Regions from separate parts of the Pseudoalteromonas sp. S3785 genome, predicted to be linked through region 2. Evidence: predicted binding sites of a transcription regulator. Region 2 holds the regulator's gene; each other region holds the start of a gene.
What was found. Region 2 encodes sigma-54, which starts transcription at its own class of promoters, with help from an activator protein. Its sites were predicted from a motif close to GTTGGCACGNNNNTNGNNT; they were not measured.

Region 1 (3,283 bases), on a different contig from region 2:
AAGAGTTTATTAGGCTCGAAGGGCTAGTTCGCCCGCAAGATGTAAGCGCCGATAACACGGTTGAGTCGAATAGAATTGCGAATGCCCGCATCCAGTATTCAGGAAAAGGGCAAACACAAGAGGCGCAAAGCCCAGGGTGGTTAACACGTTTCTTCAGTAGCTCGTTGTTTCCATTTTAAAGGATAGTAGTATGAAAAACATTAAAGCGTTTATTTTGATCATACTGCTAGGCTGGCAATTTTCTGCCAGCGCGGAACGAATAAAAGATGTTTCTATGGTTGAAGGGGTCCGTGCCAACCAATTGGTAGGCTATGGTTTAGTGGTGGGGCTACCTGGCACAGGGGAGCAAAACTCTTACACGCAACAAAGTTTTAGGGGCATGTTAAACAGTTTTGGTATTACCTTACCTTCAACGCAAAGCCCTAAAATTAAAAACGTAGCAGCAGTGGCAGTTCATGCTGAGCTGCCGCCGTTCAGAAAGCCAGGGCAAACAATTGATATTACGGTTTCCTCTATTGGCAGTGCAGGGAGTTTACGTGGCGGCACATTACTACAAACTTTCTTGAAAGGGGTTGATGGTAACGTATACGCCATAGCACAAGGCAGCTTAATAGTAGGGGGGTTAGGTGCACAAGGGCTTGATGGTAGCAAAGTAGTAATTAATACCCCAACCGTCGGCCGCGTACCAAACGGAGCTACTGTTGAGCGCGAAGTTAAAAGTCCTTTTATGCAAGGCGACTACATTACGTTTAACTTAAATCGTCCAGACTTTACTACTGCAAAACGTCTAGAAAAAACAATCAATGATTTAGTTGGTCCTAATAGTGCACAGGCGATTGATGCAGCCTCAGTACGCGTTATTGCCCCGCGTGATGCATCGCAAAGGGTGTCTTATTTATCAACGCTTGAAAACCTAGAGTTTAAGCCTGCTGACACCTCTGCAAAAATCATTGTTAACTCACGCACAGGCACAATTGTCATTGGCAAAAATGTGAAGTTACAGCCTGCGGCAATAACCCACGGCGGCCTAACAGTTACGATTGCTGAACAGCAAAATGTAACGCAGCCTAATCCTTTAGCAGAAGGCGAAACCGTCGTTACACAGCAAAGTATTATTGACGTTAACCAAGATGATTCCCGTGCGTTTGTATTTAACCCAGGCGTCAGCTTAGATGACTTAGTGCGTGCTATAAATGAAGTAGGTGCAGCACCTGGCGATTTAATGGCTATTTTAGAAGCCCTTAAAGAAGCGGGTGCAATTAACGGACAGCTTGTTGTTATTTAAATTATTAAAAGCTCGGTGTTACAACAATGTAGCCGAGCTTTTTTAATAAAACCTGCCTTTAAAATGCCTTTGGCTTAATTTTTGCATTTAACGAAGTATTATTCATTTTTGTGTCAAAAAGCTGATGGAAACAAATCACCTCGATAAGCAAAACTTTTTTGATTTAAGTAATCTTAATACTTTACGTCAAGACGCCTTAAACAGCGGTGATGCATCTACTGATGCCTCTAAAGCGGCGCTTAAAAAAGCAGCGGCACAATTTGAAGCTATTTTTACGCAGATGCTTCTAAAAGGCATGCGTAAAGCTAACGAAGCATTTGAAGATGAAGACAGCCCATTTAATTCTAGCGGCGTAAAGTTTTTTGAAGAAATGCACGATCAGCAGCTCTCTTCTGAGCTTTCATCAAATGGGTCTTTAGGCTTGGCTGATTTAATTGTGCAGCAGCTCTCTCCAGAGGCTGAAAACTTTATGCCTGGCTCAGTGTTAAGAACTACTAACGACTTTATCAGTGATAAACGCGCAGGCTCTGAACTACCCCACGAAAAACTGAATAGTGTTGAGCAAGTAAATAAAGACGACTTAGCCCTCAGCAGCGAAGCAACAGACACTAAAACCCCAACACAGCCTGTACAGCAACCGTCATTTAATAATGCTGGAGAGTTTGTGAGTGCAGTGTGGGAGCATGCCAAAACAGCGGCCGAAAAAATAGGTTTAAACCCTGCAGTGATGGTCGCTCAGGCGGCCCTTGAGACTGGTTGGGGCAAGCATATTATTAATAAAAGTGACGGTAATAGCTCAAATAACCTGTTTAATATTAAATCAGATAAAAGCTGGGAAGGCGACAAAGCAAGTAAAGTAACGCTTGAATTTGAGCAAGGCACGCCTGTTAAAAAGCAAGCAAGTTTTAGAGCTTATGATTCTATAAAAGAAAGCGTAAACGACTTTGTCGATTTTTTAACGCAAAACCCACGTTACGAAGAAGCATTACAAAAAACAGCACAGCCAAACGAATTTTTAGATTCGCTACAAAAAGCAGGCTATGCAACGGACCCTAATTACGCGAGCAAAATAAAAAAAGTGCTAAATAGTAGTGAGCTTAAAAATATTGCAACAAGCGCGTTTACCCAAGGAGTGAAGTAATATGTCGTTTAGTTTATTAAATATTGCCAGTTCAGGGGTGCGTTCAAGCTCTGAACTGTTGCAAACGACCAGTAAAAACATCACCAATGTAAACACCGAAGGCTACGTACGTGAGCGCACTGAATTTACCACTATGGTAGATAACCAAGTAGGGCGCGGCGAAACATATCGGTTATTGAACGAATTTGCCCAGTCGCAGTTAAACCGCGATACGTCAAATAAATCGTTTTTTGATCAATTCGTAACAGAAGCCAACCGTGTTGATACTATTTTTTCGGAAGAGTCTAACAACTTATCAACCGGCATTAATTCATTATTTAATAACGTGCAAGAGGCGCTAAATCAGCCGTCTTCATCAGTTGCTCGTTCACTCGTAATGACCGATGCGCAAAGTTTAGTTGATCAAATGGACAGGCTCTCAGGCATTGTGCTTGAGCAACAAGGTATAGTGAATGAGCAACTTGAGATTTTTTCTGAAGAAGCCAACTCGCTCATACAAAATATAAATACGTTAAACCAAGAAATTGCAGTCGTAAATGGTACTAATAACGCATCAGACGCGAGTTCTATTTATAACCAGCGCGACTTAGCTATTCGTGAATTATCAGAACTTGTAGATATAGAAACACTCGATGGCCCTAATGGCGAAAAACTCGTATTTATGGGCAGCGGTGAGTCTTTAGTTATGGAAAACGGTACATTTAACTTATTTTCTTTGTCGGGCGACCCCGATCCTAATTTTAAAGAATTGACGCTTGATGTTAATGGCGGCAAAGCCGTGCCGCTAGAGATAGATGCAAGCAAATTAAAAGGCAAAATTGGCGGCTTACTCGCATTTAGAGACGACATACTTGTGC
Region 2 (3,283 bases):
CGTGAAGACCTAGGGGATAACAAACAACTGCTTATTGCCACTGGCAGCCCTGCCTACTTCGAAGAAAAACAAGACGATGGTACCGTAATGAGTGCCAGTGCAAACGAAGTACGTTACGACGTAGCAAAGCGCTTTTTAACACTTGTTGGGGATGCCGAAGTCGCGCAAGCCGGTCAAAAAATTAATGCTAAAAGTATTACCTACGATATGCAGCAGCAACTTATTAGCGCAGAAAAAGACGAAAACTCAACGGATCGTGTCCACACAATTTTAGTGCCTGTTGAAGCAAATATTAAAGAAAAAACAGGTAACGAAGGTCAACCATGAGCACCTTAAAAGCAGAACTATTAGCAAAAAGCTATAAAGGCCGCCAAGTTGTAAAAAATGTAGGCCTTGAGGTAGAAGCCGGCAGCATAGTGGGCTTATTAGGCCCTAATGGCGCAGGTAAAACCACCACCTTTTACATGATTGTAGGGTTAGTACCTAGCGACAAAGGTAAAATATCTATTGATGATAACGATATAACGTTATTACCTATGCACAGTCGTGCTCGCTTAGGCATTGGCTATTTGCCGCAAGAGTCATCTATATTTAGAAAGCTAACAGTTTATCAAAATTTAATGGCTATTTTAGAAACGCGCAAAGAGCTAAATAAAGCCGCGCGAGAAGAAACGCTTAACAACTTACTTGATGAATTTAGCATTCAACATATACGTGATAGCCAAGGTATGGCACTTTCTGGTGGCGAACGCCGCCGTGTAGAGATAGCCAGAGCACTCGCAGCGAACCCTAAATTTATTTTGTTGGATGAGCCTTTTGCTGGTGTTGATCCGATTTCAGTGTTAGATATAAAGAAAATAATAGAACATCTTAAAAATCGTGGCATTGGCGTATTAATTACCGATCACAATGTAAGAGAAACCCTTGATGTTTGTGAAAAAGCCTACATTGTTTCTCATGGGGAGCTAATTGCATCTGGCACCCCAGAACACGTATTAAATGACAAAACTGTACGCGATGTTTATTTAGGCGAGCAATTTAGGCTGTAACATTTAAGCCACACCTACAAGCATCTGCTAATATTAATTATAACAACATAAAAGGATTGTTAGAGATACATGAGGCAATCATTACAGCTGCGCATGGGCCAGCAACTTACAATGACTCCACAATTGCAACAAGCGATTCGCTTGCTGCAGCTCAGTACATTGGATCTCCAGCAAGAAATACAAGAAGCACTTGATAGCAACCCGCTATTAGAAGTAGAAGAGCAAGATTACACGGAAGAGTCGGCTGGAAAAAATGAACAAAAAGCAGATACGGATGATGTAACCGTAAGCGCATCGGCTGATGATACAACCAGTGAATACGAGCAAGACAGTGGTGAAGCTTTAAATAAAGACACTGTTAGCGATGATATGGCGATGGATGTAACTTGGGATGAGTACATGAGTGCAGCCCCTGCGGCATCCTCAGGCCCAATGCCAGAAGATGAGTCTATTTATCAGGGCGCCTCTACTGAAACGCTACATGAGTACTTAATGTGGCAACTTCAGCTTACTCCTTTTAGCCCAACTGACGAAGCCATTGCTATAGCCATTGTAGAAGCTGTAGATGACTCGGGTATTTTAACGCTAAGTTGTGAAGAGATTTTAGAAAGCTTTAACCAAGAAAACGATGACGACGTTGAAGTTGAACTGGATGAAATAGAAGCCGTTTTAAAACGTATTCAATTATTCGACCCTGTAGGTATAGCCGCGCGGAGCTTACAGGAGTGCTTGTGTATTCAGCTTAACCAGTTTGATAAAGACACCCCTTTTATAGAACAAACTAAAATGATCTTAACCGATCACATTGATCTATTAGCGGCACGCGACTATCGTACATTAATGAAAAAGACTAAGCTTAAAGAAGACGAGCTTAAAGAGGTCATGACTCTTATACATACCCTCAACCCAAAACCTGCAGACACAATAGTAAGGGAAGAGTCTGAGTATGTCATACCGGATGTGTCAGTTAAAAAAATTAAGGGCCGTTGGGTGGTAGAGCTAAACCCAGATAGCATGCCAAAAATACGCGTAAATAGTCAGTATGCGGCCATGTCACGTACCGTAAAATCAAGTGGAGATAGCCAGTTTATTCGCTCTCATCTGCAAGAAGCTAAATGGTTTATAAAAAGTCTTGAAAGCAGAAACGACACGCTGCTAAAAGTAACAAACTGTATTGTAAAACAGCAACAAGCGTTTTTTGAACATGGCCCCGAAGCCATGAAACCAATGGTTTTAAACGATGTTGCTGAAATGGTAGAAATGCACGAATCAACAATTTCGCGTGTTACTACGCAAAAATATATGCATACGCCACGTGGTATTTTTGAGCTTAAATATTTTTTCTCAAGCCACGTAAGCACCGAAAACGGTGGCGAATGTTCGTCAACCGCAATACGTGCCTTAATTAAAAAGCTAATTGCCGCGGAAAACTCAGCCAAACCATTGAGTGATAGTAAAATTGCGGATATATTGGCAGAGCAAGGAATTAAAGTAGCTAGACGCACAATAGCAAAATACCGTGAATCGCTAGCTATTCCACCGTCAAATCAGAGAAAGAGTTTGATATAAGACGTAAAAAACAAAGAGGAAATGCTTATGCAACTAAACCTAACTGGTCGTCACGTAGAAGTAACTGATTCACTTAGAGACTATGTAAATAATAAATTTGCAAAGCTAGAAAGGCACTCAGATCATATTAGCAATGTGCATGTCATTCTCGATGTAGAAAAACTCAACCAAAAAGCAGAAGCGACTATTCATGTAAGCGGCGCAGATTTATTTGCCTCAACAGAGCACCAAGATATGTATGCTGCTATAGACTCGTTGATTGACAAGCTCGATCGTCAAGTCATAAAACATAAAGAGAAGCTTGCTAGACACTAATATTATGAAATTAAGTACATTAGTATGCCAGGACTGCAGCAAAGCTGCGGTCCTTTTTAGTAGTAAAAAAAGAATTTTAGAATTTATCAGTGAGCTTGCTCATGAAAAGCTCCCTTACTTACCACAACAGGATATTCTTAATGCGCTAGCCAGCAGAGAAAAACTAGGTAGTACGGGTATTGGCCGCGGTATCGCAATTCCGCATGGTAGAATGGGTGGCGTAGAAGAACCGCTTGCGTTAGTACTCGTTAGTGACAAGCCTGTAAACTTTGATGCTATTGATAACTGTCCTGTTGATATTTTTGTTGCACTCATCGTACCAGATGGCGATAACCAGCAGCACCTAAAGA
Region 3 (3,283 bases), on a different contig from region 2:
ATTCTATAAACCTGCGTAACACGCTAATAGAGAGCTTTTACGGGCAGTTAATACTGGTACCAAACAAGGTATTATTTAGAAACGTGCTAAAAAATTACACCACGTTAGGCGTTAGACGCATAGAAGTACCTGTTGGTATTTCGTACGGCGACGACATTGAAAAAGCCAAAGAAGTAATAGTAGATAAAATTAATGAATTTGACTTTGTAATACGCAAAGATGAAACCGCTGTATACGCAGAAGGTTTTGGCGACAGCAGTATTAATTTACTGGTATGGTTTTGGATTAAATACCCAGGTGAGCCAGACTTTATGACAGTACGCCACAAGGGCGTAGTAGCTGTTAAACAAGCACTTGATGACGCTAATATTAGTATTCCATTCCCAATACGTACGTTAGATTTTGGCATTAAAGGCGGTGAAAAGCTCGATGCCATGATAAGCGATAAAATAAGCCAGCAATCAGCCAATAAAGAGGGTGATAATAATACTGATGCAAGCCAAGGTGAGTAAATAATTTAAAACTCACAACGCAAAAGCATTGGGAAATAGTTACCGACTATCAGCGCGTTTTTACAAAGTAAAAGCGCGCTTTTTGTACTAAAAAGGAATTGGTAAGCAAAATACTTTAAGTTTTGCTACTCCTTTAAATACCCCGCGGTATATGCACACTTTTTTACCCGGTATGCTTTCAGGCTCTAGCGCTTTCACATTGTTGCTAGTTTAAGCTAAGTAAAGCTAACCATCTACGCTGTTAATATTTCAAGCCTGCAACAATCCCAACCTGCAATAGTACCAGCCCATAATAATGCTTAACTAGTTTAAGAGCTCACACATGTGCTAGCTGCATTAAAACCACTGCAACTATAACAACTGCATCGGCGAGGTTACCCTATATTAAAATAGATTAATTAAATTACTACTGACGTTGGTTAAAGCTCTACAGAGTTTGTCGCTTCTTAAAGAACGTTTATATGAGTAGGGCACCGTGTGTTGTTTGTGTGAAGAGAGTAAGCTAAAAGGCATTTACTAAGGTAATTAAATTGGTTTATGAACAGGTTTGCAGCCGGTGAGAGTATGCAGACCATAAAAAGCGCCGCTTGTGTTGGAGTAACAAGCAGCGCTGAGGAATAAGTTAGGAAAAAGGTATATTAAATAACACTAATTTTATTACGGATAATTTTAACGCCATCCATGTTTTCTAAAAACTTTTGTGCAAGTGCACGCTGAAAACCTGTTTGCGCTTCACCGTATAAATCTACTTCACCGTCTTCAACCTGCACGCGAATATCGTTTAATGCTAAATTTGGGTTAGTGCGTAACGTGTTGGTGATTGTTTGTTGTAAGTTAGGTTGAGTAGCCACACTGCTTACTACGGCTAAGTTAGTTGCTGCACTTACTTTTGTAGCGCAAGCTAATAAAAATAAACAACAAAATGATACTAAAGCGATAGTTAACTTGAAGCGGTTCATAACTTTATCCTTACATTGCGGTTAATTGTGCAGCTGTTCTTAGCTGAGCTACTATCTCAGTTACAATTTCGATGCCAATTTTAATGCTTTGAAATATAAGGTTATTTTATTAATGCAGAATTCAGGTGGGCAATAATTACATTTTAATGGGTATGAGTTACATGCTTGGGTTACATTTGTAACAGGTACAAATAAGCCGGCAATGGCCGGCTTATTTAGGGGTTATTTCTTTTTGTTTTTAGCTTTGGCTTTTTTCTTGGCCTTCATTTTAACAGGGTCTTTACGCTTTTTAGCGGGTGGCTTAGCTTCTTTGTGTTGTGGCTCAAGCCCTTTAATTATACGACGCTTAAGCTTTTGCTCAGTGTAGCGTTCAACCTTGTATAAAATACCAATGTCGTGTGCTTCAACTAATGAGATAGCAATCCCTTTTTTACCAGCACGGCCAGTACGGCCAATACGATGCACATAAACATCGGCCGTGCGCGGCATGTCAAAGTTAATGACGTGGCTAATATCAGAAACATCAATACCGCGGGCCGCAACATCGGTTGCTATTAAAATGCGCGTTTTACCACTGTGAAAGTTTTCCATCGCTTTCATGCGCTTATCTTGTGGCATTTCGCCACGTAGCCATGCGGCCTTTACACCATTATTAGTAAGTTCACCAATAAGTGTTTCTAGGCGCTCACGGGTTTTTACAAACACAATGGCTTTACTTACATCTGGGCCGTTTAGGGTATTAACCAACAGCTCAAGCTTGTGATGGTAGTCATCAGCAAGATGAACCCATTGATGAATTTTTGCTTTTTCTTTACGCGACGATTCGGCTTCAAGTAAAGCTGGGTCGTTTAAAATACGCTCTGCAAATAACTCAACGCTATCGCCTTCTAAAGTCGCAGAGAACAAAAAGCACTGACGACGATTTTTAGCTTCGTCACATATGCGCAGCATTTCTTTTCTAAAGCCCATATCTAACATGCGGTCGGCTTCATCAAGAATAAGCATTTCTACGTTTTCGGCATGGAAATTTTCGGTTTCAAGATATTCCATTAAACGCCCAGGTGTGGCGATTAAAATATCGTTATTGTTTTCAAAAATTTCTTTGTGGGTACCGTAATTTATACCGCCTGTTACTACACCAATTTTAAGGTGAGTGCCTTTAGCAAGCAGTTCACATTGCTCATGAATTTGATAAGCCAGTTCACGGGTTGGGGTCATTATTAACACACGTGCAAAACCTGGGTCGCGACGCGGAAAATCCATTAAGTATTGAATAGCCGGAATTAAAAATGCCGCCGTTTTACCTGTGCCAGTAGGTGCTGATGCTAAAATATCGCGACCTTGCAGCGCTTCAGGAATAGCTTGTTGTTGAATGCTGGTTGGTGTCTCGTAGCCCATTTTATCAATGGCGTTGAGGAGTTTAGTATCAAGATCAAATTCAGAAAATTGCATAGAGTGTCTAAAATAAGGGACAATTACTTGCAATTATACGCGCTATACGCCAGTTGGTGAATGAAAAGGTGAAAAAATGTCAGGGTTTACGTTTAAACAATTTAAGGTTGAGCACGATAAGTGCGCCATGAAGGTCTCAACCGATGGCATTTTACTTGGTGCATGGGCGTATTTAAAAGGGGCCAACACATTACTCGATATAGGCACAGGCACCGGTCTGCTGGCGCTTATGTGTAAACAGCGCCAACCGGCACTTAGCATAACCGCAGTTGAAATTGATGAAGCAGCTTACAATCAGGCACAACAAAATATAGCCTCTAGCCCGTGGCCCAATATCACAGTAAAGCACACCACTATACA

Region 1: a site for sigma-54 is predicted at 1,354-1,372, ahead of flgJ (flagellar assembly peptidoglycan hydrolase FlgJ). Genes of this name have one in related genera too.
Region 3: a site for sigma-54 is predicted at 1,532-1,550, ahead of CWC17_RS15645 (BON domain-containing protein). Genes of this name have one in related genera too.

What each region holds. Positions count from the first base shown of each region.
Region 1 is NZ_PNCT01000021.1:9,202-12,484, forward strand. Features, by position in the region: gene flgH (flagellar basal body L-ring protein FlgH) at 1-179, shown strand, start outside; gene CWC17_RS05640 (flagellar basal body P-ring protein FlgI) at 191-1,285, shown strand; gene flgJ (flagellar assembly peptidoglycan hydrolase FlgJ) at 1,410-2,426, shown strand; gene flgK (flagellar hook-associated protein FlgK) at 2,428-3,283, shown strand, end outside.
Region 2 is NZ_PNCT01000005.1:46,331-49,613, reverse strand. Features, by position in the region: gene lptA (lipopolysaccharide transport periplasmic protein LptA) at 1-327, shown strand, start outside; gene lptB (LPS export ABC transporter ATP-binding protein) at 324-1,049, shown strand; gene CWC17_RS01695 (RNA polymerase factor sigma-54) at 1,119-2,618, shown strand; gene hpf (ribosome hibernation promoting factor) at 2,646-2,933, shown strand; gene CWC17_RS01685 (PTS sugar transporter subunit IIA) at 2,938-3,283, shown strand, end outside.
Region 3 is NZ_PNCT01000065.1:10,918-14,200, reverse strand. Features, by position in the region: gene CWC17_RS15650 (mechanosensitive ion channel family protein) at 1-512, shown strand, start outside; gene CWC17_RS15645 (BON domain-containing protein) at 1,151-1,471, opposite strand; gene srmB (ATP-dependent RNA helicase SrmB) at 1,694-2,923, opposite strand; gene CWC17_RS15635 (tRNA1(Val) (adenine(37)-N6)-methyltransferase) at 3,000-3,283, shown strand, end outside.